Linked DNA regions of Embleya scabrispora. The protein of the gene in region 1 interacts with the protein of each later gene in a pairwise test. Links are inferred from orthologs where the notes say so. Each region holds a gene or a part of one and is shown in the gene's direction. Other genes may lie near its edges.

Region 1 (14,433 bases):
GTGAGCGATTCGCCTCCGGGACCTGGTGATTTACGCGCCGGATACTGTCGCAGCATGTCTGGCGAACTCATAGGGACTGATGTGTCGCACGGGCCGACGATGGCGGTGGATGCGGATCCCGGTCGGTTTCGTGCGGTTCCGTCGCGGGGGCGCAATATGCGTACCGCAGGCGACGTGGTCATGTTTGCCGCCTTCGTCGCGCGAAACCCCGAATCCGAGGCACTCGAAACGCTCATGGAGTGGACCGATCTCCCGGAAGAGGAGATCGTCGAGCGCATCGCCCAATCCGAGCCGTACATCATGGTGCTTGTCGCCGCAGGGCTCGACGACACCCAGCCGGGAGTCGACGTCTCGCATCTGAATCCGAGGTGGCTTGGCGAGCCCGGCACCCGTAGTTGGTTGGCGAAGATCGGCTTCGTCCCCGACCGCGACGCCGTCCGGGTGTACGTGGTGCCCGCTCCATACGAGCCCCCGGCCGGACGCGAGTCGCACACCGAGTTCTGCTTCGCCGTAGAGGACCGATGGCGATGCACGTCGCGGCCTCGCTGATCGACGCGGGCCTCTTGCCGCGTGGGCGGGTTCCGGTTGGACAAGGGCCCACGGTGACCGGCGACGACGAAGTGTGCGAGGCGCTTACGGAGGTGGTTCGAGAGCTGGCCGACAGCCACCACTGGTATGCCGGTGACGCGTTCCGCTGGGTGGTGTCGACGCTGCTCGACGCCGTGGCCGGAATGCCGCGGGAACACGCCGCCCGCTTCCTTCGCCGCGCAAGCGCCAATCAGTGGGCCTCGGCAATCGCCGACGGGTGGGAGGACCGCGATCGGCTCGCGGAGGTGATCGAGCGAGCCGAGTTCGCTCCCGAGGCGGCAGCCGAGCCCGTCGATCCGCAACTGGTCCGCGAGGTGATCGGCGACTGAGGACGGCGCTGGTGTGCCTGGTCGCGTGGGTGGTGGAGGCGGACGTCCTCACGGCAACCCTCTTGCGGGCACGGCCCATTGCACACGATCCGGCGGCGCCCCCTCATCCGAAGCCGACGCGATCGAACTCGCCGCCGTCGACGTCCGGATCGCCCGCCTGCCGGAGCCGGCCCCCGACGACCCCGAGGCGATTCCGATGTGGGCGCTGATCTGCACGCCCCGTGCAGGAGTTTCGTGGCAGGAGGCCCTGCGGGACGTACGCCGTATGGCCTGGCGCCTACAGGAGGCAGGCGCGACTCGGATGAGCATCGAGTTCGGCGACCCGACGGCCGAACCCGACCTCACGCCCTCCGCAACATATGGAACGTGCGTCGATCCCGTCGGAGAATCCTGAGTGGTCCGCCGGCATCGGCCACGGTCACCCGCGAGTACTGCAATCCCGCAGCGTGCAGCCGGTAGACGATCGCCCGCAAATCCTCGGACAGGTCCGCCCAGGATGTGCCGTGCTTCGGCCGGCACGTCATCGACACATATCCCCGGTCGGACTCGGTGTCGTGCAACTCATCGATGATGGAGATCACCACACGCTCGTTCTCGATCCGCGCGGCACGCCCACCCGTGCTCTGCCGCGATCCGGCCACGATGGACGCGAAGTCGTCGAGCTCGCCGTCCCACGTCACGAACATCTCGACAGGCGCGAGATCGTCCCCCAGCGCCAAGCCCCCGAACTCCGGATCCCCGGCCTCGGGCATCGGCCGAGGCCGCGACCGGCTGTGATCGTCAGCCGACCGTTGCAGCCACGGATCCGACTCCAGGTAGATCTCGCCGGCCCAGTGTTCCTCGGAGTACTCGAACAGGAACCGGCGGTCGCCCTCCTCCGTGAAATCCCAACGGTAGGGCCGCATGTGCCGATCCACTCGGAGAAACGCCTCCTCCTCCGAAACCGCGAACGCCCGCACCATCTCGTCCACGATCCCACCCGAAAACGCGTACACCTCCGCAGTCCCCCGGACCGCGAACTCCCACCGCACAGCCCCACCCCACCATCGTCGTCGACCACCCCGAAACCCTGGCGACCCGAGGCCGCCGCGCATTTCAGGGTGCCTACAGCCGCCGGCTCCACAAAAAATGCCGGTTCGTTGTCTTATGGGTTGTGAGGCTCCCACGATGCGGTCAGGTCGGCGCACGCGATCAGGATGGTTGCGCCGGTGAGGGCGATCTCGTGCCGGCACCCCGCATCGGCGGGCAGGATTTCATCGAGCAGCAGGGAATCTTTGACGCCGCCGCCCGCGGCTTGACTTTCCCAATCCACAGACAGGCTTTCGACGCCGTCATATCGGATACGAAGCGCTTCCTCGTGCTTCCATGGATTGGGCGAGAAAAGGATCTCGAGACCCTGTCGACTGTCCGATGGGGTTACAAGGGTTTCGAACCCCAAATCCTTCACGCATCTGGGGCTGCTGAAATCGTAGTGCCCCGGATCGGTGGCGAATCCTCGGGCTCCCTGGGGAAGTTGCGAACTCATTTTCGGCAATTCACCAAGATATGACCGAGGGTCCAGCCAAAATCCTCGAATGTCGTCCCGCCATTCGATCTCGATGAATTTCATTTACATCCTCCGCCCGTCAGCCTCGGGCGATGCCAATTATCGCCCGAGATGTCTTCGGTTCCGCGTGGACCCAATCTATTGGTCCTGCGGAGCATTTCGATAGCCATCCCCCTCAATGAATTTTCGATCGCGGCGGGGACTTCGATGTCCGTTCCGTGGCCATGCTTGGCGAACCACCCAGTGCTGCCGTAGACACCGTAGTCGACGCCGCCCTTGTAGACATGGATTTCGAAGTCGGTCCCCAACCCCATGGGAAATACATCAATTCTTGCCGTGAATCCCGGACCGAGACTTATGGGATCCTTGGCGCCCTGGGGGGCCAGTCCGAGCGGATCGGACCACGCGACAGGGTTTATAACGTAGGCGTGATGGTTGGGTGACGCTTCGATACCCAAAGGGTCGGGGCTGCAAAATTGAGCAAGGATTGGATCATATTGTCGAAAAACACTATGGAATATTTGAGACTCCGAATCGCGGTACTGTCCCGGAAAACCGAGTGGGCAGTCCAAGTCTCCGGGAGTGGCCGCAATCCTCGCACCCCACAGCGTATGCCGGGAATGCCAGGCAACTGCCCCTTCGGTGTCGATGAGTTCGACGGGAGTTCCGTCGAGGGCACACACGATTGCGAGGCAGCACACGTTTTTTCCTTCCTCTCCTACAGAAGTGTCGACCTGCAGGAGTGGACGGTGATTATCCCCGGATTCGTACTCCCAGGTGGTCGTTGCGTCCTCCGGCGTATCCTGCTCTGCCAAGAATGAGTTGTCCCAGGAAAAGAGCACTTCAGTCGCAACGGTGCCGCTGGGCGTCAATTGTTGCTTGGCTATCCGGCGGGCCAGCGCATCATAGATGTATTGCCAGGTGATGCCGTCCGGCGTGACGACGCTCGTCAGTCGATCCTCCGGACCCCAGGCGTAGATCCAGGACTTGGATTTTCCGGACAGGGTCTTTTGTGTCCGTTGGATTATGCGCCCTTGTTCGTCATATTTATAGCGGATACGGCCGGCGCGACGGATCAGGGTTCCGACGACTTCCCGCCCGCCTCCGGCGCTTTCGGATTCGGGCCAGTCGGCATGAAGTTGATTTCCGGCCCGGTCGTACGCATAGCGTTCCGTCCAACCATGCGCGCGAACGGCGGTGACGCGGCCCACCTCGTTCAGGTCATACGTCTTGAGGCCGATGTTCGGTTCGTCGATCGACGTGACGAAGCCGTCGGCCCGGAAGGTGTAATTCTGACGAGAACGTTCGATGACGCCGAGGTCCGGGTCCAAGGAAGCAGCGATCCTGCCGGCCGGATCTCCGACGCAGGTTGTCCGGGAGATGAGGTGATGAGTCTCGTTCCACTCTTGAGCGAAGGTTACCCGGTCTCCGAAACGACGGATTGTTTCGCGCCCGGCGGGATCGAAGGTAAATTCGAGCCTATTTCCAGCAATATGTAAGGCCGTCGGGCGGCCCGAAGGATCGTAGGTCCATTCGGTGACGTGGCCGGCGGGGGTTGTCCGGCGAATACGGTTTCCCGCCGCATCGTACGCGTTGGACAACGTACGGCCGTTGGTAGTCTCGGCCGTGATACGACCAAGGGCGTCATACGTGAGGATCAGATCCGCTTCCGGAGCGATAGCCCGGATCAGGCGGCCGGCGGCGTCGAAGTGGTAAATCGTTTCATACTGGGTTGCGTCGTGGCGCTGCGAAGTGACCCAGCCGGTGGCGTCGCGGGTGTACGCGATGATCTCTCCCGCGCCGTTCCTGTGTCGGATCAACCGGCCGGCTGCATCGTAATGGTAGGTCAATTCTCGACCGTTGAAGTCCGTCTCGGCGGCGAGGCGGCCTACCGAGTCGTAGGCGTAGCGCCAGGTGCGACCCTGTGGGTTGGTGACTTCGGTGAGGCGGAGTTCGGCGTCGTAGGTGAATTCCAACCTTGCGCCGTCGGGTCCGGTTCGGGCCGCCGGCAAGTCGAAGTGCGTCGACTCGTAGGACGTGGTGAAGCCTGCTGGGTTGACGTGGTGTCGGAGGTTGCCCTCGCCGTCCCAGGTCCAAAATTCGATCGTGCCGTCTGGGCGTTCGCGCCGTGCTGGTTGGCCTTCCACCGTCCAGGTTGTTTTGGTGGTGTGGCCCATGGGGTCGGTCAGCGTGGTGGGGCGGCCGAAGGCGTTGCGGGTGAGCTTCGTGGTGGCGCCGAGTGGGTCGGTTACCGCGATCGGGAGGCCGGCCGGGTTGGGGGTGACCGTTGTGGTGTGGCCCAAAGCGTTGGTGATGGTTGTGAGGTGGCCGGCCTCGTTGTAGGTGTGGGATGTGATGGCGCCGAGTTCGTCGGTGGTGGTGAGGAGGTTGGCGCGGGTGTCGTAGGTGTGGCTGCGGACTCCGCCGTCCAAGCCGGTGATTCTGGTCGGGCGGCACAGGGTGGGGTCGTGGTCGGCGACTGTGAAGGTGCCGTTGGGGAGGATTACGCCGGTGGTGTTGCCGGCCGCGTCGTAGGTGTACCTCGTGGTGTGGCCGAGTTCGTCGGTGATTGCGACTCGGCGGTTGTAGGAGTCCCATTCGGTGTGGCGGGTGCCGCCTGCCGGGTCGGTTTCGCGGATGACCTGGGACCAGTCGTTGTATTCGTAGGTTCGGACGGCGCCCAACGCGTCGGTCATCCTGGTGGTCCGGGATGCCTCGTCGTAGGCGAAGGTGTTGTCCAGGATGCCGTCGATGCCGGAGCCGCGTACGCAGCGGCCCGCCTCGTCGTACTCGTACTGGTACCAGGTGCCGTTGCGGTCGGTCCAGGACGTCATGCGGTGGTCGGTGTCGTAGGTGAAGCGCAGGGGGCGGCCGGAGGAGTTGACGACTTCGGTGAGGTTGCCGGCGTCGTCGTGGGTGAAGGTGACGAGGTCGACGGAGGCCGCCGGGTCGTACGTGCTCGCGTGGGTGACGGGGTCCGTGTCGAGGAGGCGCAGGCCCGTGACCAGGCTCGCCGCCGAGTCGACCGCCACCCGGTAGCCGCCCGAGTGGGTGACCTCGCGCGGCACGCCCTCCGCGTCGTAGGCGTACTCGACGCGGTTGGCGTTGCGATCCGTCAGCGCTCGCACCGGTATTCGCCGCGAGGCCGCACCCGGCAGGGCCGCGAAGGACCACGTCCACCCCCGCCGCGGGTCGGTGACCGTGAAGCTCCCGGCGCCGTCCCACGCCAGGGGCCACCGATATCCGCCCATCGGCAGCACCGGCTCGCCCGGCCTCGGCACCGGGTAGCGCAGCGTCATCCCGTCGGCGGCCGTGAACGTGACCCGGTCCGCGCCCAGACGCAGGCACTGGTCGAACGTCGACGCCCACCGCTCGCCGAAGAACCGGCCCCCGCCGAACGCCGTCCGGTGGTGCCGCTCCAGCACCAACGGCAGCGCGCCCGGCAGCGTCACGTCGGTCTGCGGCAGCACCATCTCGCCGGTGACCACGTCGATCGGCTCGCCCTCGCGTGTGCACGCCTCCGCGGCCCGGCAGCGCGGGTTGTCCCGCTTGGCGATGTTCTTCTCGACCTGCTCGGCGGGCGTCAGCGCCTTGTTGCCGCCGCGCGTCGCCAGCGTCAGGGCCAGGTCGGGCGCCACGTGGCCGAGCCAGCGGGCCGGGTTCTTCTTGAAGTCCTCCCACGAGGAGACGACCGTGTCCTGGGCGAACCCCACCGGGTCCCGGGCGATGCCGAGCATGCCGCCCGCGATGCCCTTGAGATCGGTGGCGTACGCGATCGGGTCGACGAAGGTCCGAGCCGGGTCGATCGTCCACGCGAAGCTCGCGAGCTCGAAGACTCCACTGCCGGCGCCCTTGGCGAAATCGATCCCGGCCTGGCGGAGCGTCTTCCATATGTCCGGGTCGAGGTCGAGAACGCCACGGGACTTGCGCAGTTCCAACAGCGCGTGCGCGTCGGCCCTTTCCACCCGCTCGCGCACCCGCTTCAACTGCTCCTGCGCCTCGCGCAACATGTCCGCGCCCGGGTGGCCCTCGGGCTTGTGCGGCAACGAGGGCAGGCACTCCTTGCCGACGCCGTTGGCCTTCTGCACATCCTGATCGCGCTTGGCCAGGTCGTACGACTCCTGCTCGCGCGCCTGCGCCTCGATCAGCCAGAACGCCTGCTTCGCCTTCGGGATGATCTCGTTCGCGCACTCGCCCTGGGCGAACCGCAACACCTCGGCGAACTCGCGCAACTTCGCGGCGACGCTCGGGTATTCCTTGCCGTGCAGGCCCAGGATCTCGGTGACGATCCCGAGGTCCTTGCGAAAACCCTCCGCCGCGTCGCCCTGCCAGAGGTCCTTGCCCTCGATCTTGCCGAGCCGTCCCTTGGCCTCCAACGCCTGCACCGAGAACCGGGTCAGCATGTCGGCGACCGCCTGCAACACCTCCCAGTCGCCCGGTATCAGGCCGCGAGGCTGCGAGTCGGGGGTGAGTGGTTCGCCGGATGTCAACACCGGGCGGCCTCCGTCAGTTCGTGGTGCCCATGTCGTCGCCCGCGTGGATCGAGGCCGCACCGCCGGGCGTGAAGAACCGGGCCCTGGCGTCGCGTTCGGCCGCTTCGTACTGCTGCGCGGCCATCTCCAGCGCGATCGCGATGTTCTCGCCGAGGTTGACCAGCGCGGCCATCGCCTTGCCGGCTTCGAGCACGATCTCGCCGGCCTGGAGCGGTGACGAGTAGTACTTCTGCAGCGCTTCCAGCTGCTTCTGCAACGGCTGTTGCTTCTGGGCGATTTCCCGCGCCACCGTCAGCGCTTCGATCAGCTCCGTACCGGCCCCGCGCACGAAGGCGCTGTCGACCCTGAACCCGTCGTCACCCATCCGCCGCCTCCGCGTTCCACAGACTCGCCCGCAGCCGCACCGGTCGCGGGCCGGCCAGGTCGACGGCGATGTCGTAGCCGGGCGGCAACAGCCGCAGCAGGTCGGCGCCTTCGGTGGCGAACCAGTCGCACCCGCCCCGGACGAACAGCGCCAACTGCTCCTCCGACGTGAACACCGGGACCACCCCGCCACCCGGCGGGCCGATCGCCGCGAAGCCGACCCGCTCGGGTCGTTCGCAGTACAGCCGGGCCGCGAGCAGCGCGCTCAGCAGCGCCGGCGGGTCGCCCTCGCCCGCGAGCAGCCGGCCGATCTCCCGCACGAGCGGCGATATGTCCCCCGGATCCGGTTCGGTCATGTGTACGCCCCGTCCCTCGACCGAGCGTCACCCTAGCCAATCCGTTCGCGTTCGTGTCACCGAATAGTCGCCCACAGCTACCCGTTCCCGAGCAAAGCGCGACCCGGGCTGCTACTAGGCTGGCCGAGCAGACCAGCGTGCCCCTTGATCAAGGAGAAACTCGTGCCGTCCATCGACGTCATCCACGCCCGGGAGATCCTGGACTCCCGAGGGAACCCCACGGTGGAGGTCGAGGTCGTCCTCGACGACGGCAGCTCGGGCCGTGCCGCCGTGCCGTCCGGCGCTTCCACCGGTGCCTTCGAGGCCGTCGAGCTGCGGGACGGCGACGAGTCCCGCTACGGCGGCAAGGGTGTACAAAAGGCCGTCGACGCGGTCAACGACCGCATCTACGACGAGATCGTCGGCACCGAGGCCGACGACCAGCGGCTGATCGACCAGGCGATGATCGACCTGGACGGCACCGAGAACAAGGGCGAACTGGGCGCCAACGCCATCCTCGGCGTCTCGCTCGCCGTGGCGCACGCCGCCGCCGAATCGGTGAACCTGCCGCTGTTCCGCTACCTCGGCGGCCCGAACGCGCACGTGCTTCCCGTGCCGATGATGAACATCCTCAACGGTGGTGCGCACGCGGACACCAACGTCGACATCCAGGAGTTCATGATCGCGCCGATCGGCGCGGAGACCTTCGCCGAGGCGGTGCGCTGGGGCGCGGAGGTGTACCACTGCCTCAAGTCCGTGCTGAAGGCGCGCGGCCTGGCCACCAGCATCGGCGACGAGGGCGGCTTCGCGCCGAACCTGGAGAACAACCGCGCCGCGCTGGACCTGATCGTCGAGGCGATCGAGAAGGCCGGCTACACCCCGGGCACCGACATCGCGCTCGCCATGGACGCGGCGGCCAGCGAGTTCTACACCGACGGCGCGTACGTCTTCGAGGGCGCCAAGAAGACCTCCGCCGAGATGTCGGCCTACTACGCCGAGCTGGTCGACGCGTACCCGCTGGTCTCGATCGAGGACCCGCTGGACGAGAGCGACTGGGACGGCTGGGTCGCGCTCACCGCGCAGGTCGGCGACAAGGTCCAGCTCGTCGGCGACGACCTGTTCGTCACCAACCCGGAGCGCCTGGCGCGCGGCATCGCCGAGAAGGCGGGCAACGCCCTCCTGGTGAAGGTCAACCAGATCGGCACGCTCACCGAGGCCTTCGACGCCGTGTCGCTCGCCCACCGCAACGGCTACCGGTGCATGATGAGTCACCGGTCCGGCGAGACCGAGGACACCACGATCGCGGACCTCGCCGTGGCCACGGACTGCGGCCAGATCAAGACGGGCGCCCCGGCGCGCTCCGACCGGGTCGCCAAGTACAACCAGCTGCTGCGCATCGAGGAGATCCTCGACGACGCGGCGGAGTACGCCGGCCGCGCCGCGTTCCCGCGCTTCCAGGGCTGACACCCGGTCGGGCGGGGGACCGCCGGCGCCGGATCGACACAACGGCGGGAGGACGCGTGAGCGAGCAGGGCGAGGGCGGTCGCAGGACGGCCGGGCCGACTCGGGCCGCCCGCGCGTCCCGAGCCGTCGCACCGCCGCGTCAGGCCCGCGGTACGCGCCCGGCATCGGCCCCGTCGAGGTCGGCCGGGCCGAAGCCCGCCAAGCCGAAGACCGCGGCCGGGTCCTTCAAGGACTCGGCCGCGGCGGCGAGCCTGGGTCGGCTGCGCCGGCGCGGCGGCGGCAAGTGGATCGTGCTGACCCTGGTGGTGCTGAGCCTGGCGATCGCCCTCGTCTATCCGCTGCGGCAATACCTGGCGCAGCGCTCCGACGTGGCCGACCTGCGCGAGAGCACCCGCAAGCAGCAGTCCGAGACCGAGCGCATGCGGTCCGATCTGGAGCGCTGGAACGACCCGGCGTACGTCCGGCAACAGGCGCGCGAGCGCCTGCACTTCGTCTACCCGGGCGACACCGCCTACCTGGTGGTGCCGCCGGGCGGCATTACGGGCGACCCGGCGCCGCCCACCCCGGCCCAGGCCAGCTCGCCGCCGTGGTACCGCAACCTGTGGGACTCCACCCGCGACGCGGACAAGGCCGGTACCCCGACCCCGAGCACGCCCCCGACGCCCACGAGGACACCCGCCACGTCGATCGGCTAGGCCGGTCCGGGTCTCGGCGACCCCCGGGTCGCGCGCCGTGCGACCGCGACCGGCCGCCGCGCGCGGCTCCGGGGCGGCACCCCGGTCGAACGTCGGTCCGAACCATTCAGCGAAACAGGACATACTCCCTCCATGGATCAGCAGGACATCGACGCCGTCAAGGCGCAGCTCGGCCGTACCCCGCGTGGTCTGCGCGGCGTCGCCCACCGGTGCCCGTGTGGGCTGCCGGACGTCGTGGAGACCGCCCCGCGCCTGGAGGACGGCTCGCCGTTCCCGACGCTGTACTACCTGACCTGCCCTCGGGCGGCGTCCGCGATCGGGACGCTGGAGGCGAACAACGTCATGCGCGAGATGAACGCGCGCCTGGCGGAGGACGAGGACCTGGCCGCCCGGTACGCCGCCGCGCACGAGGACTACATCGCGCGCCGGGACACGATCGAGGTGCTGGAGGGCTTCCCGTCGGCGGGCGGCATGCCGGACCGGGTCAAATGCCTGCACGTCCTGGTCGGCCACGCGCTCGCCGCCGGACGCGGCGTCAACCCGCTCGGCGACGAGGCGCTGGACGCGCTGCCCGACTGGTGGGCCAAGGGCCCGTGCGTGTGCGTGGACGCCCCCGCCGACGCCCCCGCCGACGCAACCCCTCCCGCCGCCGCTCCGCCCGCCGACGTCGCCGCCCCGGAGGACGAGACCCGATGACCCGACGCGTGGCCGCGATCGACTGCGGCACCAACTCCATCCGCCTGCTCGTCGCCGACCTGGACCCGGCCGCCGGCACCCTGGTCGACCTGGACCGCCGAATGCGGATCGTCCGACTCGGCCAGGGCGTGGACCGGACCGGCCGGCTGGCCCCGGAGGCCCTGGAGCGCACCTTCGCGGCGTGCGTCGACTACGCCGAGGTGATCCGCGAACTGGGCGCCGAGCGGGTGCGTTTCGTGGCCACCAGCGCCAGCCGGGACGCGGAGAACCGGGACGAGTTCCGCGACGGCGTCCGCAAGATCCTGGGCGTCGAGCCGGAGGTGATCTCGGGCGACGAGGAGGCCGCGCTGTCCTTCGTGGGGGCGACCCGCGAACTGGCCGGGACCGGCGCCGTCGAGACGCCCTACCTCGTGGTCGACCTCGGCGGCGGCTCCACCGAATTCGTCCTCGGCACCGACCGGCCCGAGGCGGCCCGGTCGGTGGACATCGGCTGTGTCCGGATGACCGAGCGCCACCTGCGCGACGACCCGCCGACGCCGGCCCAGATCGCCGCCGCGATCACCGACATCGAGGCCGCCCTGGACCAGGTCGCGGCCGTGGTCCCCCTGGCGCGCGCCCGCACCCTGGTCGGCCTGGCCGGCTCGGTGACCACGGTCGCGGGCATCGCGCTCGACCTGCCCGAATACGACTCGACCGCGATCCACCACGCCCGGCCGACCCTGGACCAGGTCCGCACCGTCACCGCCCGCCTCCTGGCGAGCACCCACGCCGAACGCGCGACCATCCCCGTCCTGCACCCGGGCCGCGTCGACGTCATCGCCGCCGGCGCCCTGGTCCTGCGCACGATCATGGAACGCACCGGCCTGACCGAGGTCGTGGTCAGCGAACACGACATCCTGGACGGCATCGCCTGGTCCGAGGCGGAGGCCCCGGCCGGCGAGTAGCCCCCGCCCCGCTTCCGCCCCCACGCTCGCGGGCGCGCCCCCCGACCCCCGTGGCGCGCCCGCGAGTTGGCCCCTGCGTCGACAACGAGCCGGCAGCAAACCGAACAGCCAACCGGACAGCGAGGAACAGCGAGGAACAGCGACCGAACAAGCGCCGTCGGGGAACCAACGACCCCTGTCCAACGTTCGGACACGGACGAAAGTTTGTGAATCCCTTCACATGGTCGACGGGGCAAAAGTTGGCCATGTGGGGCCGTTTTCCTCTGGTCGGCCCGGTTCGAGACGCCCCCGCCTTCGAAAACTCCGGTCGCCGACGAGCCGAGGTGGAGATCACATTGCGCCGTCCCCGCCCCCCTCGGGCAGGATCGACGCAGGTCACCGGGACCGAGTCGCCGGGTGTCGGGGTCGGATGGATCCGCCCCGACCGCCCACCGTGCACAAATGCACAAGCAAAAGGACGAAGGGTACCAGACGGCCCCTTCGGTACTGCGCGCGGCCTCGAAGCACCGGCGTCTTCGATCGGTGGATACTTCCAAACATGAGCAACACGGATCGCCCTCGCATCCTCATCGTCGGCGGCGGCTACGTTGGTCTGTACGCCGCGCAGCGCATCCTCAAGAAGATGCGCTTCGGCGAAGCGACCGTCACGGTCGTCGACCCGCGGTCGTACATGACCTACCAGCCCTTCCTCCCGGAAGCGGCCGCCGGCAGCATCTCACCGCGCCACGTCGTGGTGCCGCTGCGCCGTGTCCTGCCCAACGCCGAGATCGTCAACGGCCGGGTCACCTCCGTCGACCACGACCGCAAGGTGGCGCTCGTCGAGCCGCTGGCCGGCGAGTCCTACGAACTCGGCTTCGACTACATCGTCATCGCGCTCGGCTCCATATCGCGGACCTTCCCCATTCCCGGCCTCGCCGAGAACGGCATCGGTCTCAAGACCATCGAAGAAGCCATCGCACTGCGCAACCACGTGCTCGGGCAGCTCGACCTGGCCGACTCCACCACCGACGAGGACATCCGCCGCAAGGCGCTGACGTTCTGCTTCGTCGGCGGCGGCTTCGCCGGTATCGAGGCGCTGGCCGAGGTCGAGGACATGGCCCGCGACGCGGTGCGCTACTACAAGAACCTCAAGCGCGAGGACATGCGCTTCGTGATGGTGGAGGCGGCCAACCGCATCCTCCCCGAGGTCGGTCCCGAGCTCGGCGCGTGGACGCTGGAGCGGCTGAAGAGCCGCGACATCGAGTTCCACCTGGAGACCTCGCTCAAGTCGTGCGTCGACAAGCACTGCGTGCTCTCGAACGACGTCGAGTTCGACGCCTCGACGATCCTGTGGACCGCGGGCGTCAAGCCCAACCCGGTGCTGTCGGAGTACGGTCTGCCGCTCGGCCCGCGCGGTCACGTCGACACCCGCACCACCCTCCAGGTGGTCGGCATGGACAACGTGTTCGCCGCCGGCGACAACGCCCAGGTGCCGGACCTGGCCGTGGGCGAGGGCGCCTGGTGCCCGCCGAACGCGCAGCACGCGCTGCGGCAGGCCCGGGTCCTGGGCGACAACGTCGTCTCGGTCATGCGCGGCTTCCCGCCGCAGGAGTACAAGCACAAGAACCTCGGCGCGGTGGCCGGCCTCGGTCTGCACAAGGGCGTCGCGGTGATGTTCGGCCGGTTCAAGCTCAAGGGCCTGCCGGCCTGGCTGTTCCACCGCACCTACCACGGTGCGATGGTGCCGACGTTCAACCGCAAGTTCCGGGTCTTCGCCGACTGGACGCTGTCGGCGTTCTTCCGGCGCGAGATCGTCTCGCTCGGCGCGATGGAACACCCGCGCGACGAGTTCGCCGAGGCGGCGCTGCCCGCGCCCCGGCCGGCCGCGGAGCCCGTGGCCAAGTCGTAGGTCGTTCGCGACACGGAGCCCGGTACGCCCTGTGCGTACCGGGCTCCGTCGCGTTCGCTCAGCTCGTGCGCTGGGCCTCGAAGCGCTTCATGCGTTCCAGGACCAGGTCGGAGGTCGGCGCGGCCATCTCGTCGACGATCCGGCCGTCGGCCAGGAACACCACGCGGTCCGCGTAGGAGGCCGCGTTCGGGTCGTGGGTGACCATCACGATGGTCTGGCCCAGGTCGTAGACGCTGCTGCGGAGGAAGCCCAGGACCTCGGCGCCGGAGCGCGAGTCGAGGTTGCCGGTCGGTTCGTCGGCGAAGATGATCTCCGGTTTGCTCGCCAGCGCGCGGGCGCACGCGACGCGCTGCTGCTGGCCGCCGGACAACTCGCTCGGCCGGTGCCTGAGCCGGTCGCGCAGCCCGACGGTCTCGATCACATGGTCGAGCCAGGCCTTGTCGGGCTTGACCCCCGCGATGTCCATCGGGAGCGTGACGTTCTCCAGCGCGGTGAGCGTGGGCAGCAGGTTGAACGACTGGAAGACGAAACCGACCTTCTCCCGGCGGAGCAGGGTGAGCTGTTTGTCGTTCAACGTGGACAACTCCGCGTCGCCGAGTCGCACCGAGCCGAACGTGATCGAGTCGAGCCCCGCCATGCAGTGCATCAGCGTGGACTTGCCCGACCCGGAGGGCCCCATGATCGCGGTGTACTCCGCGCGCCGGAAGCCGACCGAGACGCCGTCGAGCGCGATCACCCGCGTCTCGCCCTCGCCGTAGACCTTGGTCAGGTCGGTGGCGACGGCGGCGAGCGCGCCGTGCGTCCCGACTCCCGCGATGGGTTCGGTGGCGGTCACAGGAGACCTCTTTCCTCGGGGCTGCGCAGGGCGACGGAATGGTTCCGATTCGTGCTGCCTACCCACGCTTCCCCAAGATTGCGCATGATCCGGGACGCCTGATCACACTTACTCACGCTTCGCCGGTTTCGCTCACGCATGGTCCAAATCGATCGCGCCAAGCGGTGCCGGCGGCGGACTCGCGCCCCTCCGGCGACCGGTCGTCGGCCGCCAGTCGGCCGTCCCGAAGTGGGACTCCCGACTCGACCGGGGCGCCG
Region 2 (14,434 bases), 2.2 Mb from region 1 along the record:
CACCGTCACGCCGTCCGCGGCGGCGACCACCTTCGGGCGGCCCAGCATCACCATCGCGCCGAGTCCCAGGACGCCGGTGGCCGCGACGCCCATTCGTGAGCCGCATCCCCAGCCGCCCTTCTCCGGCAACATCACCGCCAGCACGCACAGCCCGACCAGGATGATCGCGCCGAGCACACCGGTGATCAGCCGACTGCGCCTGGCGTACCAGGTACGTGGGAGCGGGGGGTCGACGGGGGTGGGCTCGCTCATCGGGAAACGGTTCTCCGGAGGGTGGCGGTGGTCGGCCCGCCGGGCGGCGGGCCGACCGGACGGGGTCAGAGGCGGCAGGCGTGGATCCCGGTGACCAGGATCGCCCGGGCGCCGATCTCCCAGAGGTCGTCCATGATCTGCTGGGCGTTCTTGCGCGGCACCATCGCCCGCACCGCGACCCAGCCCTCGTTGTGCAGCGGGCTGACCGTCGGCGACTCCAGGCCCGGGGTCAGCGTGACCGCCGCCTCGACCCGCTCGACCCGGATGTCGTAATCCATCATCACGTAGCTGCGCGCGACCAGGACGCCCTGGAGCCGGCGTACCAACTGCTCCAGCGCGGGCGAGGTTTCCGCGCCGGCGCGCCGGATCAACACCGCCTCGGAGCGCAGGATCGGCTCGCCGAACACCTCCAGGCCCGCCTGGGCCAGCGTGGTGCCGGTCTCCACCACGTCGGCGATCACGTCGGCGACGCCCAGCTGGATCGCGGTCTCCACCGCGCCGTCCAGCTTGACCAGCGCCGCGGCCTCGATGCCGTGCTCGGCGAAGTCGCGCTGGACGATGCCGATGTAGGAGGAGGCCACCCGCAGTCCGGCCAGCCCCTTCTTGCCCTGCTCGGCCAACTCGCGCGCGATCGGCGCGGGTGCGGCGTAGCGGAACGTGGCCGGGGCCAGGCCCAGTTGCAGGATCTCCTCGGCCTCGGCGCCGGAGTCCATCAGCAGGTCGCGCCCGGTGATCCCGGCGTCCAGCCGGCCCGAGCCGACGTAGATCGCGATGTCGCGCGGGCGCAGGAAGAAGAACTCGACGTTGTTGTCGGGGTCGGTGAGGACCAGTTCCTTGGAGTGCTTGCGCTGGCGGTAGCCGGCCTCATGCAGCATCGCCGACGCAGGCTCGGAGAGGGAACCCTTGTTGGGGACGGCGATGCGCAGCATGGAATGACCCTTCGGAATGGTGCTGAACCGAGTGGAGCGGAACCGGGTGGAGCTGAGGGGTACGGCCACGTCCCCGGCCCGGGCGGCGGGCCGGGGGACGGCGGCTGTCACAGGTGAGCGTATACGTCCTCGAGCGAGATGCCGCGGGCGACCATCATCACCTGGAGGTGGTAGAGGAGCTGGGAGATCTCCTCGGCGGTGCGGTCGGCGCCCTCGTGCTCGGCGGCCATCCACACCTCGGCGGCCTCCTCCACGACCTTCTTGCCGATCGTGTGTACGCCGGCGGTGACGAGCTCGACCGTGCGCGAGCCCTCCCGGCCCGATTCCGCCTTGGCCCGCAGCTCGTCGAAAAGCTGTTCAAACGTCTTCATGGTGCCCATCGCGTGGTTGTGGGTGGCGTGCCGAACGGCCCGGCGAACCTGCCGGTCAGGCCGAACGCCACGGTTCGGAGAGCGTACGCAACGCCATCGCGGTCGCGACGGCCGCCTCCACCGCTTCGCGGCCCTTGTCCTCACGCGAGTGCGGCAGGCCGGCCCGGTCCAGGGCCTGCTCCTCGGTGTCGCAGGTGAGCACGCCGAAGCCGATCGGCACGCCGGTGTCGAGCGCGACCCGGGTGAGGCCGTCGGTGGCGGCGGAGCATACGTACTCGAAGTGCGGGGTGCCGCCGCGGATGACCACGCCGAGCGCGACCACCGCGTCGTAGCCGCGGCCGGCCAGCGCCTTGGCGAGCACGGGCAGTTCGAACGCGCCGGGGGCGCGGATCAGCGTGGGTTCGGTGATGCCCAGCTCGCTCAGGGCCTTGACGGCCCCGTCCACGAGGCCGTCCATCACGACGGTGTGCCACTGCGCGGCGACCACGCCCACGCGCAGGTCACGGCAGCCCTCGACGGTCAGTTTCGGGGCTCCTGCGCCACTCATGTCTGTCGTTGTCCTTCGGCTGGAAACGGCTCGATACCCGGTTGGTGAACGACTGCGAGCCTGGTTGCGAGGTGAGGATGGAGCTGTGGAGCGGTTCGGAAGTGAGGGTGGAGCGGTTCGAACGAGACAGAACCTATCGGCGCGGCGGGGACGGCACCGCGCCCGTGTCACCGGTACGGGTGACGTGGGCGGTTCGGGAAGGCCGAGGGGTCACGCGCTCACGCGCTGGTGACCGCGCGCCCCTTCGCGTCGACGGCCTCCGCGACCTCGGCGACCGACGGCAGGTCCGCGGTCGGGTCGCTCGGGTCCAGCCAGGGCAGGTCGTGGCCCATCCGGTCGCGCTTGGTCTGGAGGTAGCGCAGGTTGTCGGCGGTGGCGTGCACCGGCAGGGCGACCCGGCCGGTGATCTCCAGGCCGTAGCCCTCCAGCCCCGCCCGCTTGGCGGGGTTGTTGGTGAGCAGCCGCATCGACCGCACGCCCAGGTCGACCAGGATCTGCGCGCCGGTGCCGTAGTCGCGGGCGTCGGCCGGCAGGCCCAGCTCCAGGTTGGCGTCCACCGTGTCGTGGCCGGCGTCCTGGAGTTGGTACGCCTGGAGCTTGTGGATCAGCCCGATCCCGCGCCCCTCGTGCCCGCGCATGTACAGCACCACGCCCCGACCCTCGGCGGTGACCCGGTCCAGGGCGGCGTCCAACTGCGGGCCGCAGTCGCAGCGCAGCGAGCCGAACACGTCGCCGGTCAGGCACTCGGAGTGCACCCGCACCAGGACGTCCTCGCCGTCGCCGATGTCGCCGGCGACCAGCGCGATGTGCTCCACGTCGTCGACGGTGCTGCGGTAGCCGATCGCCCGGAACGTGCCGTGCTCCGTGGGCAGTCGGGTCTCGGCGGCGCGCTCGATCGTGCGCTCGGTGCGGCGGCGGTAGGCGATCAGGTCGGCGATGCTGACGATCTTGAGGCCGTGTTCGCGGGCGAACGGGATCAGCTGCGGCAGCCGGGCCATCGTGCCGTCGTCGTTGACCACTTCGCAGATCACCCCGACCGGCGCGAGACCGGCCAGCTCGGCCAGGTCCACGGCGGCCTCGGTGTGCCCGGGGCGCACCAGCACGCCGCCCTCGACCGCGCGCAGCGGGAAGATGTGGCCGGGTCGGGTCAGCTGGGTGTGCACCGTGTCCGGGTCGGACAGCAGCCGCACGGTGTGCGTGCGGTCGGCGGCCGAGATGCCGGTGTCCACGCCGTCCTTGGCGTCGACCGAGACCGAGTAGGCGGTGCCCTTGCGGTCCTCGTTGACGGCGGTCATCGGGGGCAGCTTGAGGCGGTCCAGGTCGGCGCCGCGCATCGGCACGCAGACCACGCCCGACGAGTAGCGGATCATGAAGGCCATCAACGCCTGCGTGGCCAACTCGCCGGCGAAGATCAGGTCGCCCTCGTTCTCCCGGTCCTCGTCGTCCACGACGACGATCGCCTCGCCGGCGGCCATCGCCTTGATCGCGTCGTCGATGGTGTCGAGGGCCGACTCGGTGGGCGCGCCCATCTGCGCCGGCACCTCGATGGTTTCGCTGCTGGTCTCGGTTTCGCTGCCGGTCTTCACGCCGTTGCCCCTTCCAGGTGCCGTTCTGCCCCGCGGGCAGCCCCCTTGTCCCGGTACCGCCGGGAGCGGTTCCACCAGTCGACGAGTCCGGCGACGCACATCACGAGGAAGACGCCGTAGACCAGTCCGCTGAACACCAGACCGTGCTGCCAGGCGAGGGGTACGCCGACCAGGTCGACCGCGATCCACACCAGCCAGAACTCGAACAGCCCTCGGGCCTGCGCGAGCATCGCCACGACCGAGCCGACGAAGATGTACGCGTCCGGCCAGGGCGCCCACGAGATGCCCGTGTGTTCGAGCAGTTGCGCGAAGCCGACCGTGCCGACCGCCATCAGCGCGACCAGCGCGATCCGCTCGTGGGTGGTGCCGAAGCGGATCTCCACCTCGCCGGTGTCGCGCCGCCCGCGCGCCCAGCGCCACCAGCCGTATCCGGCGGCGACGATGATCACCACGTTGCGCATCGCGCTGCCGCCCAGGTGCACGGAGGTGTTGGCGGCGATCAGCAGCGCCGCGCCCACGATCTGTACCGGCCACGCCCACAGGTTGCGGCGCAGCGCGAGCCAGACGGTGGCCAGGGACGCGATCTGGCCGAGCAGGTCGGACCACGGCACCGGCTTGTTCGCGACGGTGAACGCGGCGTCGTTGAGCCAGCCGGTCACGATGCCCTCACCCCTGTGCCCGGCCCGTGCGTGCCCAGCCGCTCCACGTACTTGGCGATGATGTCGACCTCGAGGTTGACCGGGTCGCCGACGGCTTTGACGCCGAGGGTGGTGAGCGCGAGTGTGGTGGGGATCAGGCTGACGGTGAAGCTCGCGTCGTGCGCCTCGACGACGGTGAGGCTGATGCCGTCGACGGTGATCGAGCCCTTGTCCACCACGTAGCGGGCCAGGTGCGCGGGCAGGGCGATCTCGACGATCTCCCACTCCTCGCCGGGGGTGCGGGCCAGGATCTCGCCGGTGCCGTCGACGTGCCCCTGGACCAGGTGTCCGCCGAGCCGGCCGCCGAGCACCATCGGGCGCTCCAGGTTGACCCGCGAGCCGGTGGTCAGCGCGCCGAGGCTGGACTTGTCCAGCGTCTCCCGCATCACGTCGGCGGTGAAGGTGGCCGCCTCGGGGTCGACCTTGTCGTCCACGACGGTCAGACACACACCGTTGACGGCGATCGAGTCGCCGTGGCGGGCACCGGTGGTGACGACGGGGCCGCGGATGGTGATCCGGGCCGAGTCGGTCAGCCGCTCGATGGCCACGATCTCGCCGAGTTCCTCAACGATTCCGGTGAACATGCGTCAGGACTCCTTCGTACGGCCGGCGGAGTGCGGCCGTGGGCGGGCGGTGATGCGGATGTCGGTGCCGAGGCGCGTGACGTCGTCGACGTCCAGTCGCAACATCTCGGCGATGGTGCCGATTCCGGCCGGGCCCAGCGCGGGAGGTCCGGCGCCGAGCAGGGCGGGGGCGAGATAGCCCACGACGGTGTCGATCAGGCCGGCGGCGGCGAACGCGCCGGCGAGGGTGGGACCGCCTTCGAGCAGCACGGCACGCACGTCGCGCGCGTACAGCTCGTTCAGCAGCGCGGGCAGGTCCAGGCCGGTGTCCGCGAGCGGTATGCGCAGTACGGCGGCCTCGGGCAGGTGTGCGGCGACCGCGTCGGGGCCGACCGCGATCAGGGTCGGCGCCGCGTCGTCGAGCACTCGGGCGTCGGCGCGGGTGCGGGCGTGGGTGTCCACGATCACCCGCAGCGGTTGCCGGGCGCCGGGTACGTCGCGCGCGGCCAGGTGCGGGTCGTCGGCGAGCTGTGTGCCGGAGCCGGCCAGTACCGCGTCGACGCTCGCCCGCAGCAGGTGGGTATCGGCGCGGGATTCGACCGAGCTGATCCACCGGGCGCTGCCGTCGGCGGCGGCACTGCGGCCGTCCAGGGTGGCCGCGTACTTCCAGGTCACGTGCGGGCGGCCCAGGCGGACGGCGGTCAGCCAGGCGCGGTTGCCCGCCTCGGCCTCGGCGGCGAGCAGGCCGCCCTCGGCGTCGATGCCCGCCGCGCGCAGCACCGCGCCGCCGCCGGCCGCGACCGGGTTGGGGTCGGCGACGGCGTAGCGCACCCGGCGGATGCCGGCGTCGATCAGGGCCTGCGTGCAGGGGCCGGTGCGGCCGACGTGCGAGCAGGGTTCGAGGGTCACCAGGGCGGTGCCGCCGCGAGCCGCCGAACCGGCCGCGCGCAGCGCCTCGACCTCGGCGTGCGGGGCGCCGGCGCGGGTGTGGAAACCCTCGCCGACCACGGTGCCGTCGGGGCCGAGCACGACGCAGCCGACCAGCGGATTGGGACTGGTGTGACCGAGCGCACGGCTCGCCAGCGAGATGGCCCGGCGCATCGCCGAGGTCTCGTCGACCGGCGGGGTCGTGTTGCCCTCCACCTCGTGCCTCCTCGCGTTCGACGCGGGGCAACCGGGGTGTTTTCGGGCACAACGGCACGACGAGTCGACGCGCGGGGATGTCGGCGCACCTTCGGGTACGCGGGCATGCCGCAGTCGCTCGCCGCGCGCCACCTCCCATCCGGACTTTGACCGTCGGTACCGGAATTCCACCGGTTCAGCCGGCCGTCGCTCCACGTGATGCGGGGCGTCGACCGGGTCGCGGACTGTAACCGCCGGTTCGGATTTTCACCGACCCCGGAGCGCGCGTACGTGACTTTCGTACACCTCGAAGTGTGCCACGACGGCCGACAACGTTGACCGTGGGCAACCTGTGCCGTCCGTCACGGTGCGTTCGTATATCCGAACGCGACCGCGGCGAGGATGATCTGACGATTCGTCAGCTCGCTGGTCGAGGCGGTGCCCGCGAGGGGTCGGGTCGATGAGATTCTGTGCGCATGACCGTGCAGATCAATCCGAGCATCCTGTCCGCCGACTTCGCCCGCCTCGCCGACGAGGTCGCGCAGGTGCGCAATGCCGACTGGCTCCACGTGGATGTCATGGACAACCACTTCGTACCGAATCTCACCCTCGGCCTGCCCGTGGTGGAGAGCCTGATGAAGGCCACCGACACGCCCATCGACATGCACCTGATGATCGAGGACCCGGACCGCTGGGCGCCCGCCTACGCGGAGGCCGGCGCGGGCAGCGTCACGTTCCACGTGGAGGCCGCGACCGCCCCGATCAAGCTCGCCCGCGACCTGCGGGCCAAGGGCGCGCGGGCCTCGATGGCGCTGCGGCCGGCCACGCCGATCGAGCCGTACGAGGACCTGCTGCCCGAGTTGGACATGCTCCTGGTGATGACGGTCGAGCCGGGATTCGGCGGGCAGAGCTTCCTGGACGTGATGTTGCCGAAGATCCGCCGGACCCGGCAGCTGATCGCCAAGCACGGTCTGCAGATGTGGCTGCAGGTGGACGGCGGGGTCTCCGCCAAGACGATCGAGATGTGCGCGGAGGCCGGCGCGGACGTGTTCGTGGCGGGCTCGGCGGTCTTCGACGGGACGGACCCGGGCGCGGCGGTGGACCGGCTTCGGGGGCTGGCGGCCGGCGCCGCAGCGCGCTGCGCCCATTAGGGCGGGGTTTGTTTTCCCACCCGCCCACCCGTTGCGCTGCGTGAGCGGGCTGCGATTTTCGTGCACTCGGGCGGGGCCGACAGGTCCCGTGGAGCTTCGTCACAACGAGTGAAGGGCTGAGCCGTTGGGGTCTCTCGTCGTCCTCGCCGGGGCGGGAGACCTCAGCGGCCGGCGGACCAGATCGTCCAGTGGTCGATTTCGGTGATGGGCGTTCGGGACGGGAGCTTGGACTCGATGCAGGCCGCCAACTCGTCGAGTTCGGCGTCGGTCAGGTCGTGCAGGATCGAGCGGCCCGTGCGGGCGCGCAGGTCGGTGCCGACCTCTCGGGCGTCGGTGTAGGTGCGGCGGGTCTCGGCGAGCGCGGTGGTGCGCACGGCGGTGAAGCCGGCTTCGCGCAGTGCCGCCTCGACCGTGGCGCCGGTGGGGCGCCGGGCGGTCTCGATCGTGAGCAGCGCGGGGAACCGCTCGAAGAAGAAGCCGCGCAGGTGGCCGGCCGTGCCGGGGCGGGCGACGTCGGCCGGGGTGCGGTCCTGGACGATCAGCGTGCCGCCGGGCGCGAGCAGCCGCCGGGCCTCGCGGAAACATCCGGCGAGGTCGTCGAGGTGGTGGATCAGCGCCCGCTCGAACACGATGTCGGCGCCGCCGTCGGGCAACCCGGTGGCGTACGCGTCATCTTCCCGGAACGACAACCCTTCGCGAGACGACGACCCGGCCCGCTCTCGGGCGCCGGAGAGGATCGCGGCCGAGAAGTCCACCCCGACCGCGCTCGCCGCCCCCAGATCCAGCCACGCGGTGGTGTACACCCCGCCGCCGCATCCGACGTCCACCACCCGCGCCCCGACGGGGTCCACGAGGTCGCCGACCAGCCGCGCCCAGTCCGCGCCGGCGGTGCGGTGGGTGTACGTGAGGCGGTTGGCGGGGCTGTGGAAGTCGATCGGCATGGGGGTCTCCCGTGGGCATCGCGGCGCGGATTATCTCGATATCAAGGTACTTCCCGGCGAGCGGACGCCTCAAAGCCCCGCCGGCGCCGCCGGATCAGGTACACGCCGGTACACAGGGTGACCCCGGTCATCGCGGCGATGTGTTCGCGCCCGGCCAGATTCGGCTTGACCACCACCTCGGCGATCATCAGCGCCCACACCCCCACGAACAGGATCGGCGCCCGCCGCACCATCGCGATGCACACCACCAGGCCCACCACCGCGGCCGAGGGACCGGTGTCCATGACGTCGCCCTGGTGCGCGTCGATGCCGAGCGGGTGGTCCGGGCCGAGGGCGACCATTGCGCGCGCGGCCAGCGTGCCGGACAGCGTGGCCACGTACGCGATCAGCAGTGTCCGGCGGGCGCCCAGGTCGAGTTCGGCCAGTCCGAACAGGATCAGCACCTGGATCAGCGCGCCCCACACCGGCAGGTCCGGCGCGGGCACGAACAGCGACACGGGGGTACGCAGCAGCGCGAGCGGCAGCGGGATGCCCGCGCTCACCCCGCCCAGCACCCGCACCACGTCGCCACCCCACGAGGTGCGCCAGGCCAGCCAGAAGCCGAGGCTCAGGAGCACCGCACACAGGGTGAGCGGGATCGCCCGGAGCCCGTGCGCGCGCAGTTCGCGCACCGGCACCGCGGTGAGCCTGGTCCATTCGCCGCGCACCGCCGCCCCCGTGCGGACGAGCGGGCCTGGGCGCGGGGTGCTGGGGGCGAGCGTCGACATGGGTACGGCGGCTCCTGCGATGGCGGGATGTCGCGACCGCCCGCGGTACGTGTGGAACCCGAGGGACGGCCGGTGCGGCCGAGCCCGAAGTGACGACCACCCTCGCCGTTATGCCCCATTTGAGCCGGATTCAGCCGCGCATCACCCCATCGGCCGGGCAACCACCGACCCGGTCAGCCCCTCCGGCGCAGCAGGGCCAGATACATCGCGTCCGTGCCGTGCAGGTGCGGCCACAGCTGTACGTCCGGCCCGCTGCCCAGGTGCGGTACGCCCGGGAACAGGGAGCGGGCGTCGATCAACTCGGCCTCGTCCGCGCGCAGGATGTCGTCGACCACCACGCGGGTCTCGGCCGGGTGCGGCGAGCAGGTGACGTAGGCGATCACCCCGCCGGGGCGCGCGGCGGCGACCGCCGTGCGCAGCAAGGCGCGCTGGAGTTCGCCGAGTTCGGGGATGTCCTCGGGCTTGCGGCGCCAGCGCGACTCGGGGCGGCGGCGCAGGGCGCCCAGGCCGCTGCACGGGACGTCGGCGATCACCCGGTCGAAGCTGCCGGGCCGCCAGGCCGGCCTGGTGCCGTCGGCGGTGATCACCTGATGGTGGGTCAGGTGGCCGATCGCGTTGCGGACCAGGCGCGCGCGGTGGTGGCGGCGTTCGACCGCGAGCAGCGACACGTCGCGGCCGGTGGCGATCGCGGCGAGCAGGCCGGCCTTGCCGCCGGGACCGGCGCACAGGTCCAGCCAGCGGCTTTCGGCGCCCTCGACCTCGGCGTTCGCGAGCGCGGCGGCGACGAGTTGGCTGCCCTCGTCCTGGACCGCGGCGCGGCCGTCGCGGATCGCCTTGATCGCGGCGGGGTCGCCCTCCGGCAGCGTGGCGGCGTACGGCGACCAGCGCCCGGGGGTGGCCCCGGCCTCGTACAGCTCGGCGAGTTCCACCCGGCCCGGGCGGGCGACCAGGGAGATCACCGGGGCGAGGTTGTCGGCGGCCAGCAGCGCCTCCATCGCGGCGCGGTCGTGCGGGTTGCCGCGCGCGCCCAGCGCGTCCCACAGCGCCTGCACGATCCAGCGCGGGTGCGAGTGCAGGACCGCGAGGTGGCCCTCGGGGTCGTCCTCGTAGGGCGGCGCGATCTGCCGCAGCCACGTGTCCAGGTCCTGCTTGGACACCCGGCGCAGGATCGCGTTGACGAACTTGGCCCGGCCGTCGCCGAGGACCGCGCGGGCCAGTTCCACGGTGGCCGAGACGGCCGCGTGTACGGGGGTGCGCATGCTCAGCAGCTGGTGCACGCCGAGCGCGAGCACGTCCAGGACCGGCGGGTCGATCTCCTGGATCGGCCGGTCGGTACAGGCCGCCACGATCCGGTCGTAGGTGCCCTGACGGCGCAGCGTGCCGTGCACCAGCTCGGTCGCGAACGCGGCGTCGCGGGGAATGATCCGGCGCTCGCGCAGCAGCGCGGGCAGCACCAGGTTGGCGTAGGCGTCGCGTTCGCCGACCGCGTGCAGGACGTCGTAGGCGGCCAGGCGCGCGGCGTCGGGACGCGGGCGGCGGTAGGGGCGTGCGGCGGGGGCGTTGGTCACGGTGCTCAGTTCGTGCCGAGGGTTTCACCGGGCTCGGGGTGTGCGCCCCGGGCCCAGTCGGTGGCGGCCATCATGCGTTTGCCCTGGGGCTGGACCAGGGTGAGTTCGACCGCGTGACTGCCGGTGCCCACGCGGACCGCCTTCTTCTCCACCGCGATCTCGCCGGGGGCCAGCGCGTTGTCCCCGGCGCGCAGCCGGACCGGGGCGAGCTTGAGCCGCTCGCCGCGGAAGGTGGTCCAGGCGCCGGGGGCGGGGGTACAGCCGCGTACCACGCGGTCCACGCGCAGCGCGGGTGCGGTGAAGTCGACGCGGGCGTCCTCGACGCCGAGCTTGGGCGCGAGGGACACCCCCTCCGGGGACTGCGGGCGCGGGGCGAGACTGCCGTCGGCGATCCCGTCCATGGTCGCCACCAGCAGGCGCGCGCCGGAGCGGGAGAGCCGGTCGAGCAGGTCGCCGCTGGTGTCGGTGGGCCGGATCTCGTCGGTGACCATGCCGTAGACCGGGCCGGAGTCCAGGCCCTGCTCGATCTCGAAGGTGCACGCGCCGGTGATGTCGTCGCCCGCGAGCACGGCGTGCTGCACCGGTGCGGCGCCGCGCCATGCGGGCAGCAGCGAGAAGTGCAGGTTGACCCAGCCGCGTGCGGGGATCTCCAACGCGACCTTGGGCAGCAGCGCGCCGTAGGCGACCACGGGACAGCAGTCGGGGGCGATCTCGGTGAGCCGGGCCAGGAACTCCGGGTCGCGCGGCTTGGCCGGGCGCAGGATCTCGATCCCGGCCTCGGCGGCCCGCTCGGCCACCGGACTGGCGACCAGCCTGCGACCGCGACCGGCGGGGGCGTCGGGGCGGGTGACCACCGCGACCACTTCGTGCCGGGACTCCAGGAGGGCTTCGAGTGCGGGGACGGCGACCTCGGGGGTGCCGGCGAAGACTAGGCGCATGGGGTTTTAGAGGGCCTTCCCGAAGGTGGAGTGGGGGGAGAACTTCACCTGCGGCGGGGCCTGTCCCGCCCATTCCGCCTCGCGCAGCGCACGCAGCGCGGACTTGCGCTGTTCGCGGTCGAGTCGGTCGATGAACAGGATGCCGTCGAGGTGGTCGGTCTCGTGCTGGATGCAGCGCGAGAGCAGTCGGGTGCCCTCGATGACCACGGGGTCGCCGTGCATGTTGAAGCCCTTGGCGACCACGCCGTACGCACGCTTGGTGTCGTAGCGCAGACCCGGCAGGGACAGACAGCCCTCGGGCCGTCCTGTTCGTCCTCGGACAGGTCCAGGTCGGGGTTGATCAGGTGGCCCACCTCGCCGTCCACCTGGTAGGTGAACACCCGCAGGGCGACGCCGATCTGCGGCGCGGCCAGGCCGCTGCCGGGCGCGTCGCGCATGGTGTCGGTGAGGTCGGCGACCAGTCGACGCAGTTCCTTGTCGAACACGGTGACCGGGTCGGCCTTGCTCCGCAGGACGGGGTCGCCGAACAGGCGGATCGGCTGGACTGCCACGGGTGTGCTCCCCCATCGGTGGTCGGTCGGTGGTACGGCTGCCGGCCGCCGGCGACCGCCGCGCGTGGTGGCGCGGCACACGAGGTGTGCCGCTCGGCGGTGTCGGTCGCTCGGAACCGGAGAGCGGCAAGTCTACTGAGCGGGCGCGGCCCGGCTCCCGCATGCCGGCACGGGTCGCGGGCGGGGCGGTCCGCGGTACGGCCGGCGACCGTCCGCGCCGGCCTCCGGTCGCGGGCGCGGGCGGATCCGGCGTACCTCCGGCAACCCCGCCGGAGGTGGCGGACACTCTCCGGAGGTGACGACCGAACGCGAGAGGGGCGAACAACGCCGGAGTCGTCGCGGGGCCGGCGGGGCGCGACCGGCGAGCAACCCGCGCGGGCGCGGCGTCACACGCGTCGGCGGGTCACACCCGGGCCGGCTCGTGACATCCCGGTCGGCCTGTGACATCCGGCGGGACGCCCGGCGCCGGGGCACCGACCCTGGGGCCGAGGCGCCGCGCCGTTCGGGTGAGCCGGGCGCCGCGCCCGACCCCGTCAGCCGATGTCCGGCGGATCGACTCTGATCAGCACCGGATCGGCGGTGCCCCGGGCCAGTCGCAACGTCTGCGCCGCCTTCAGCGCGTGTGCCAACTCCGCGCCGCGGCCCGGTTCGATTCGGAGCAGGACCCGTTCGTGGCGCGGCGGTTCGGCCGCCGGCCGGACCGTCGCGGGGGGCGGCGGCGTGGTGCCGAACAGGGCGCGGGTGAGTTCGGCGCGAGTGTCGGCGGCTCTGGGGTCGGGTCCGGCCGGCGCCGGCGGCGGGGTGCGGGCGACGGTCGGCGCGACCGGGACCGGGCCCAGTACGTCCACCCCGTCCGGCAATCGCAACACCGCCAGGAAGTCGGCGATCCCGGCGGGCGGCCCGGTGACCGACGCCATCCGCGACACCGGCGGCAGGTTCAGGTCGGCCCGCTCGCCGAGTTCGGTCAGCGCGTAGCCCTGCGGGTCCCACCGCACCAGCGCCTGCACCGGACGCAGCGTGGACTCGGCGACCACGACCAGTGTGCCGCCCTCCCCCGCCGGGCGGACCAGGCTCGCCGCGTCCAGCCAGCGGCGCAGCGCCTCCTCGCCGGCGCGCAGGTCGGGCCGGGTGAGCAGGGCCCAGCCGTCCAGGAGCAGCGCCGCCGCGTAGCCGCTCGGCGCGACCGGCTCGGCTCCGGGCGTGGCGATGATCAGGGCGGGCAGGTCCGGCACGGTGGTCAGGATCGCGTCCCGCCCGGAGGTACGCACCGGCACCGTCGGGAACGCGCGGCCCAACTCCTCCGCGGTCCGTCGCGCGCCGATCACGCCCGCCCGGATCCGGTCCCCGCCGCATACCCGGCAATGCCAGTTCGGCGCCGGACGGGTGCACCAACCGCAGGTCAACACCCCGTCCCCGGAGGGCAGTTCGAGCGGCCCGGAACAGTGCGCGCAGCGCGCCGGCTCCCGGCAGCGCCGACACGAGGTGCGCACCAGGTAGCCGCGTCGGGGCACCTGGACCAGGACCGGGCCGCTGCGCAACGCGGTGCGCGCCACGTCCCATGCCAGGCTCGGCAACCGCGCGGCGCGCGCCCCCTCGTCCCGGGCCAGGTCGAAATCGCTGCCCACGGTGCGTACGAGCGGTGCGGCGGCGCGGACCGCGGCCCGGTCGGCGTCCAGCGGCCGGGCCCAGCCGGTGCGGACCAGTTGCGCGGCCTCGACCGTGGTGGAGTGCCCGCCGACGGTGAACGCGGCGTGCTCGCGGGCGGCGCGCATGGCCAGCACCTCGCGCACGTGCGGGTGCGGCGCGTTCTTGTCGGCGTGCGAGTCGTCGCCGTCGTTCCAGACCAGGGCCAGGCCCAGTTCCACCACCGGCGCGAACATCGCCGCGCGGGTACCCACGACGGCGCGGACCGCACCCCGGTTGACCGCGAGCCAGCGCCGGTAGCGCTCCTCCGGCCCCAGTCCGGCGGTCAGCGCGACGTGCCGGCCCGGACCGAGCAGCGCGGTCAACGCCGCGTCGACCCGATCCACCGCCTTGGCGTCGGGGACGACCGCGAGCGCTCCCCGGCCGCCGGCCAGGGCGGCGGCCATCGCACGGGCGATCTCGTCCGGCCAGTACGGCCCGGGCAGCGCGGTCCACACCGTGCGCGGCGACTCCCCCGCGGCGAGCGCGGCCAGATGCGCGGCGCCCGCCGGGTAGCGCGACCACGGTCCGGGCGCGGGCGGCCCGGGTCGCGCCAACGGCTCCCCGAGGACTCCGCCTCGGCGCGCGCGTGCCGGGCCGGCAGCGCGAGCTGCACGATGTCGGCGAGGCTGCCGGCGTACCGGTCCGCCACCGCCCGGGCCAGTTCGACCATCGGCGGCGCGAGCACGACCTCGGGCGAGACCACGCTCGCCAACGGGGCCAGCGGTCCGGCGTACGTACTGCGCTCGACCCGCTCGACGATCACC

The links.
Region 2: the proteins of eno (region 1) and rpe interact in binary tests that used the Escherichia coli proteins (3 or more experiments, as listed by UniProt). The link is inferred for Embleya scabrispora from one-to-one orthologs.

The regions. Positions count from the first base shown.
Region 1 is NZ_MWQN01000001.1:2,737,776-2,752,208, reverse strand. Bases 7,178-9,977 are described here. They hold eno (phosphopyruvate hydratase), read left to right. Parts: upstream 7,178-7,837; coding sequence 7,838-9,118; downstream 9,119-9,977. Other genes in these bases: B4N89_RS12050 (DUF501 domain-containing protein), read left to right, coding at 9,946-9,977; B4N89_RS47665 (FtsB family cell division protein), read left to right, coding at 9,175-9,813; B4N89_RS12065 (SseB family protein), read right to left, coding at 7,313-7,675; B4N89_RS12070 (hypothetical protein), read right to left, coding at 7,178-7,320. Also shown: B4N89_RS12095 (hypothetical protein), read left to right, coding at 157-549; B4N89_RS12090 (hypothetical protein), read left to right, coding at 603-917; B4N89_RS12085 (hypothetical protein), read right to left, coding at 1,259-1,888; B4N89_RS12080 (hypothetical protein), read right to left, coding at 2,062-2,526; B4N89_RS12075 (DUF6531 domain-containing protein), read right to left, coding at 2,523-6,956; more of B4N89_RS12070, read right to left, coding at 6,970-7,177; more of B4N89_RS12050, read left to right, coding at 9,978-10,509; B4N89_RS12045 (Ppx/GppA phosphatase family protein), read left to right, coding at 10,506-11,453; B4N89_RS12040 (NAD(P)/FAD-dependent oxidoreductase), read left to right, coding at 11,992-13,341; B4N89_RS12035 (ABC transporter ATP-binding protein), read right to left, coding at 13,400-14,176. UniProt on the Escherichia coli protein: Catalyzes the reversible conversion of 2-phosphoglycerate (2-PG) into phosphoenolpyruvate (PEP). It is essential for the degradation of carbohydrates via glycolysis.
Region 2 is NZ_MWQN01000001.1:540,005-554,438, forward strand. What follows is about bases 5,581-8,381. They hold rpe (ribulose-phosphate 3-epimerase), read left to right. Parts: upstream 5,581-6,544; coding sequence 6,545-7,219; downstream 7,220-8,381. Other genes in these bases: ribD (bifunctional diaminohydroxyphosphoribosylaminopyrimidine deaminase/5-amino-6-(5-phosphoribosylamino)uracil reductase RibD), read right to left, coding at 5,581-6,047; B4N89_RS02685 (class I SAM-dependent methyltransferase), read right to left, coding at 7,381-8,160; B4N89_RS49565 (hypothetical protein), read right to left, coding at 8,202-8,381. Outside these bases: B4N89_RS02640 (PH domain-containing protein), read right to left, coding at 1-252; hisG (ATP phosphoribosyltransferase), read right to left, coding at 318-1,181; B4N89_RS02650 (phosphoribosyl-ATP diphosphatase), read right to left, coding at 1,289-1,552; ribH (6,7-dimethyl-8-ribityllumazine synthase), read right to left, coding at 1,608-2,099; B4N89_RS02660 (bifunctional 3,4-dihydroxy-2-butanone-4-phosphate synthase/GTP cyclohydrolase II), read right to left, coding at 2,318-3,628; nicotinamide riboside transporter PnuC, read right to left, coding at 3,682-4,344; B4N89_RS02670 (riboflavin synthase), read right to left, coding at 4,341-4,967; more of ribD, read right to left, coding at 4,971-5,580; more of B4N89_RS49565, read right to left, coding at 8,382-8,927; B4N89_RS02695 (RsmB/NOP family class I SAM-dependent RNA methyltransferase), read right to left, coding at 9,101-10,495; fmt (methionyl-tRNA formyltransferase), read right to left, coding at 10,501-11,433; B4N89_RS53290 (peptide deformylase), read right to left, coding at 11,440-11,676. UniProt on the Escherichia coli protein: Catalyzes the reversible epimerization of D-ribulose 5-phosphate to D-xylulose 5-phosphate.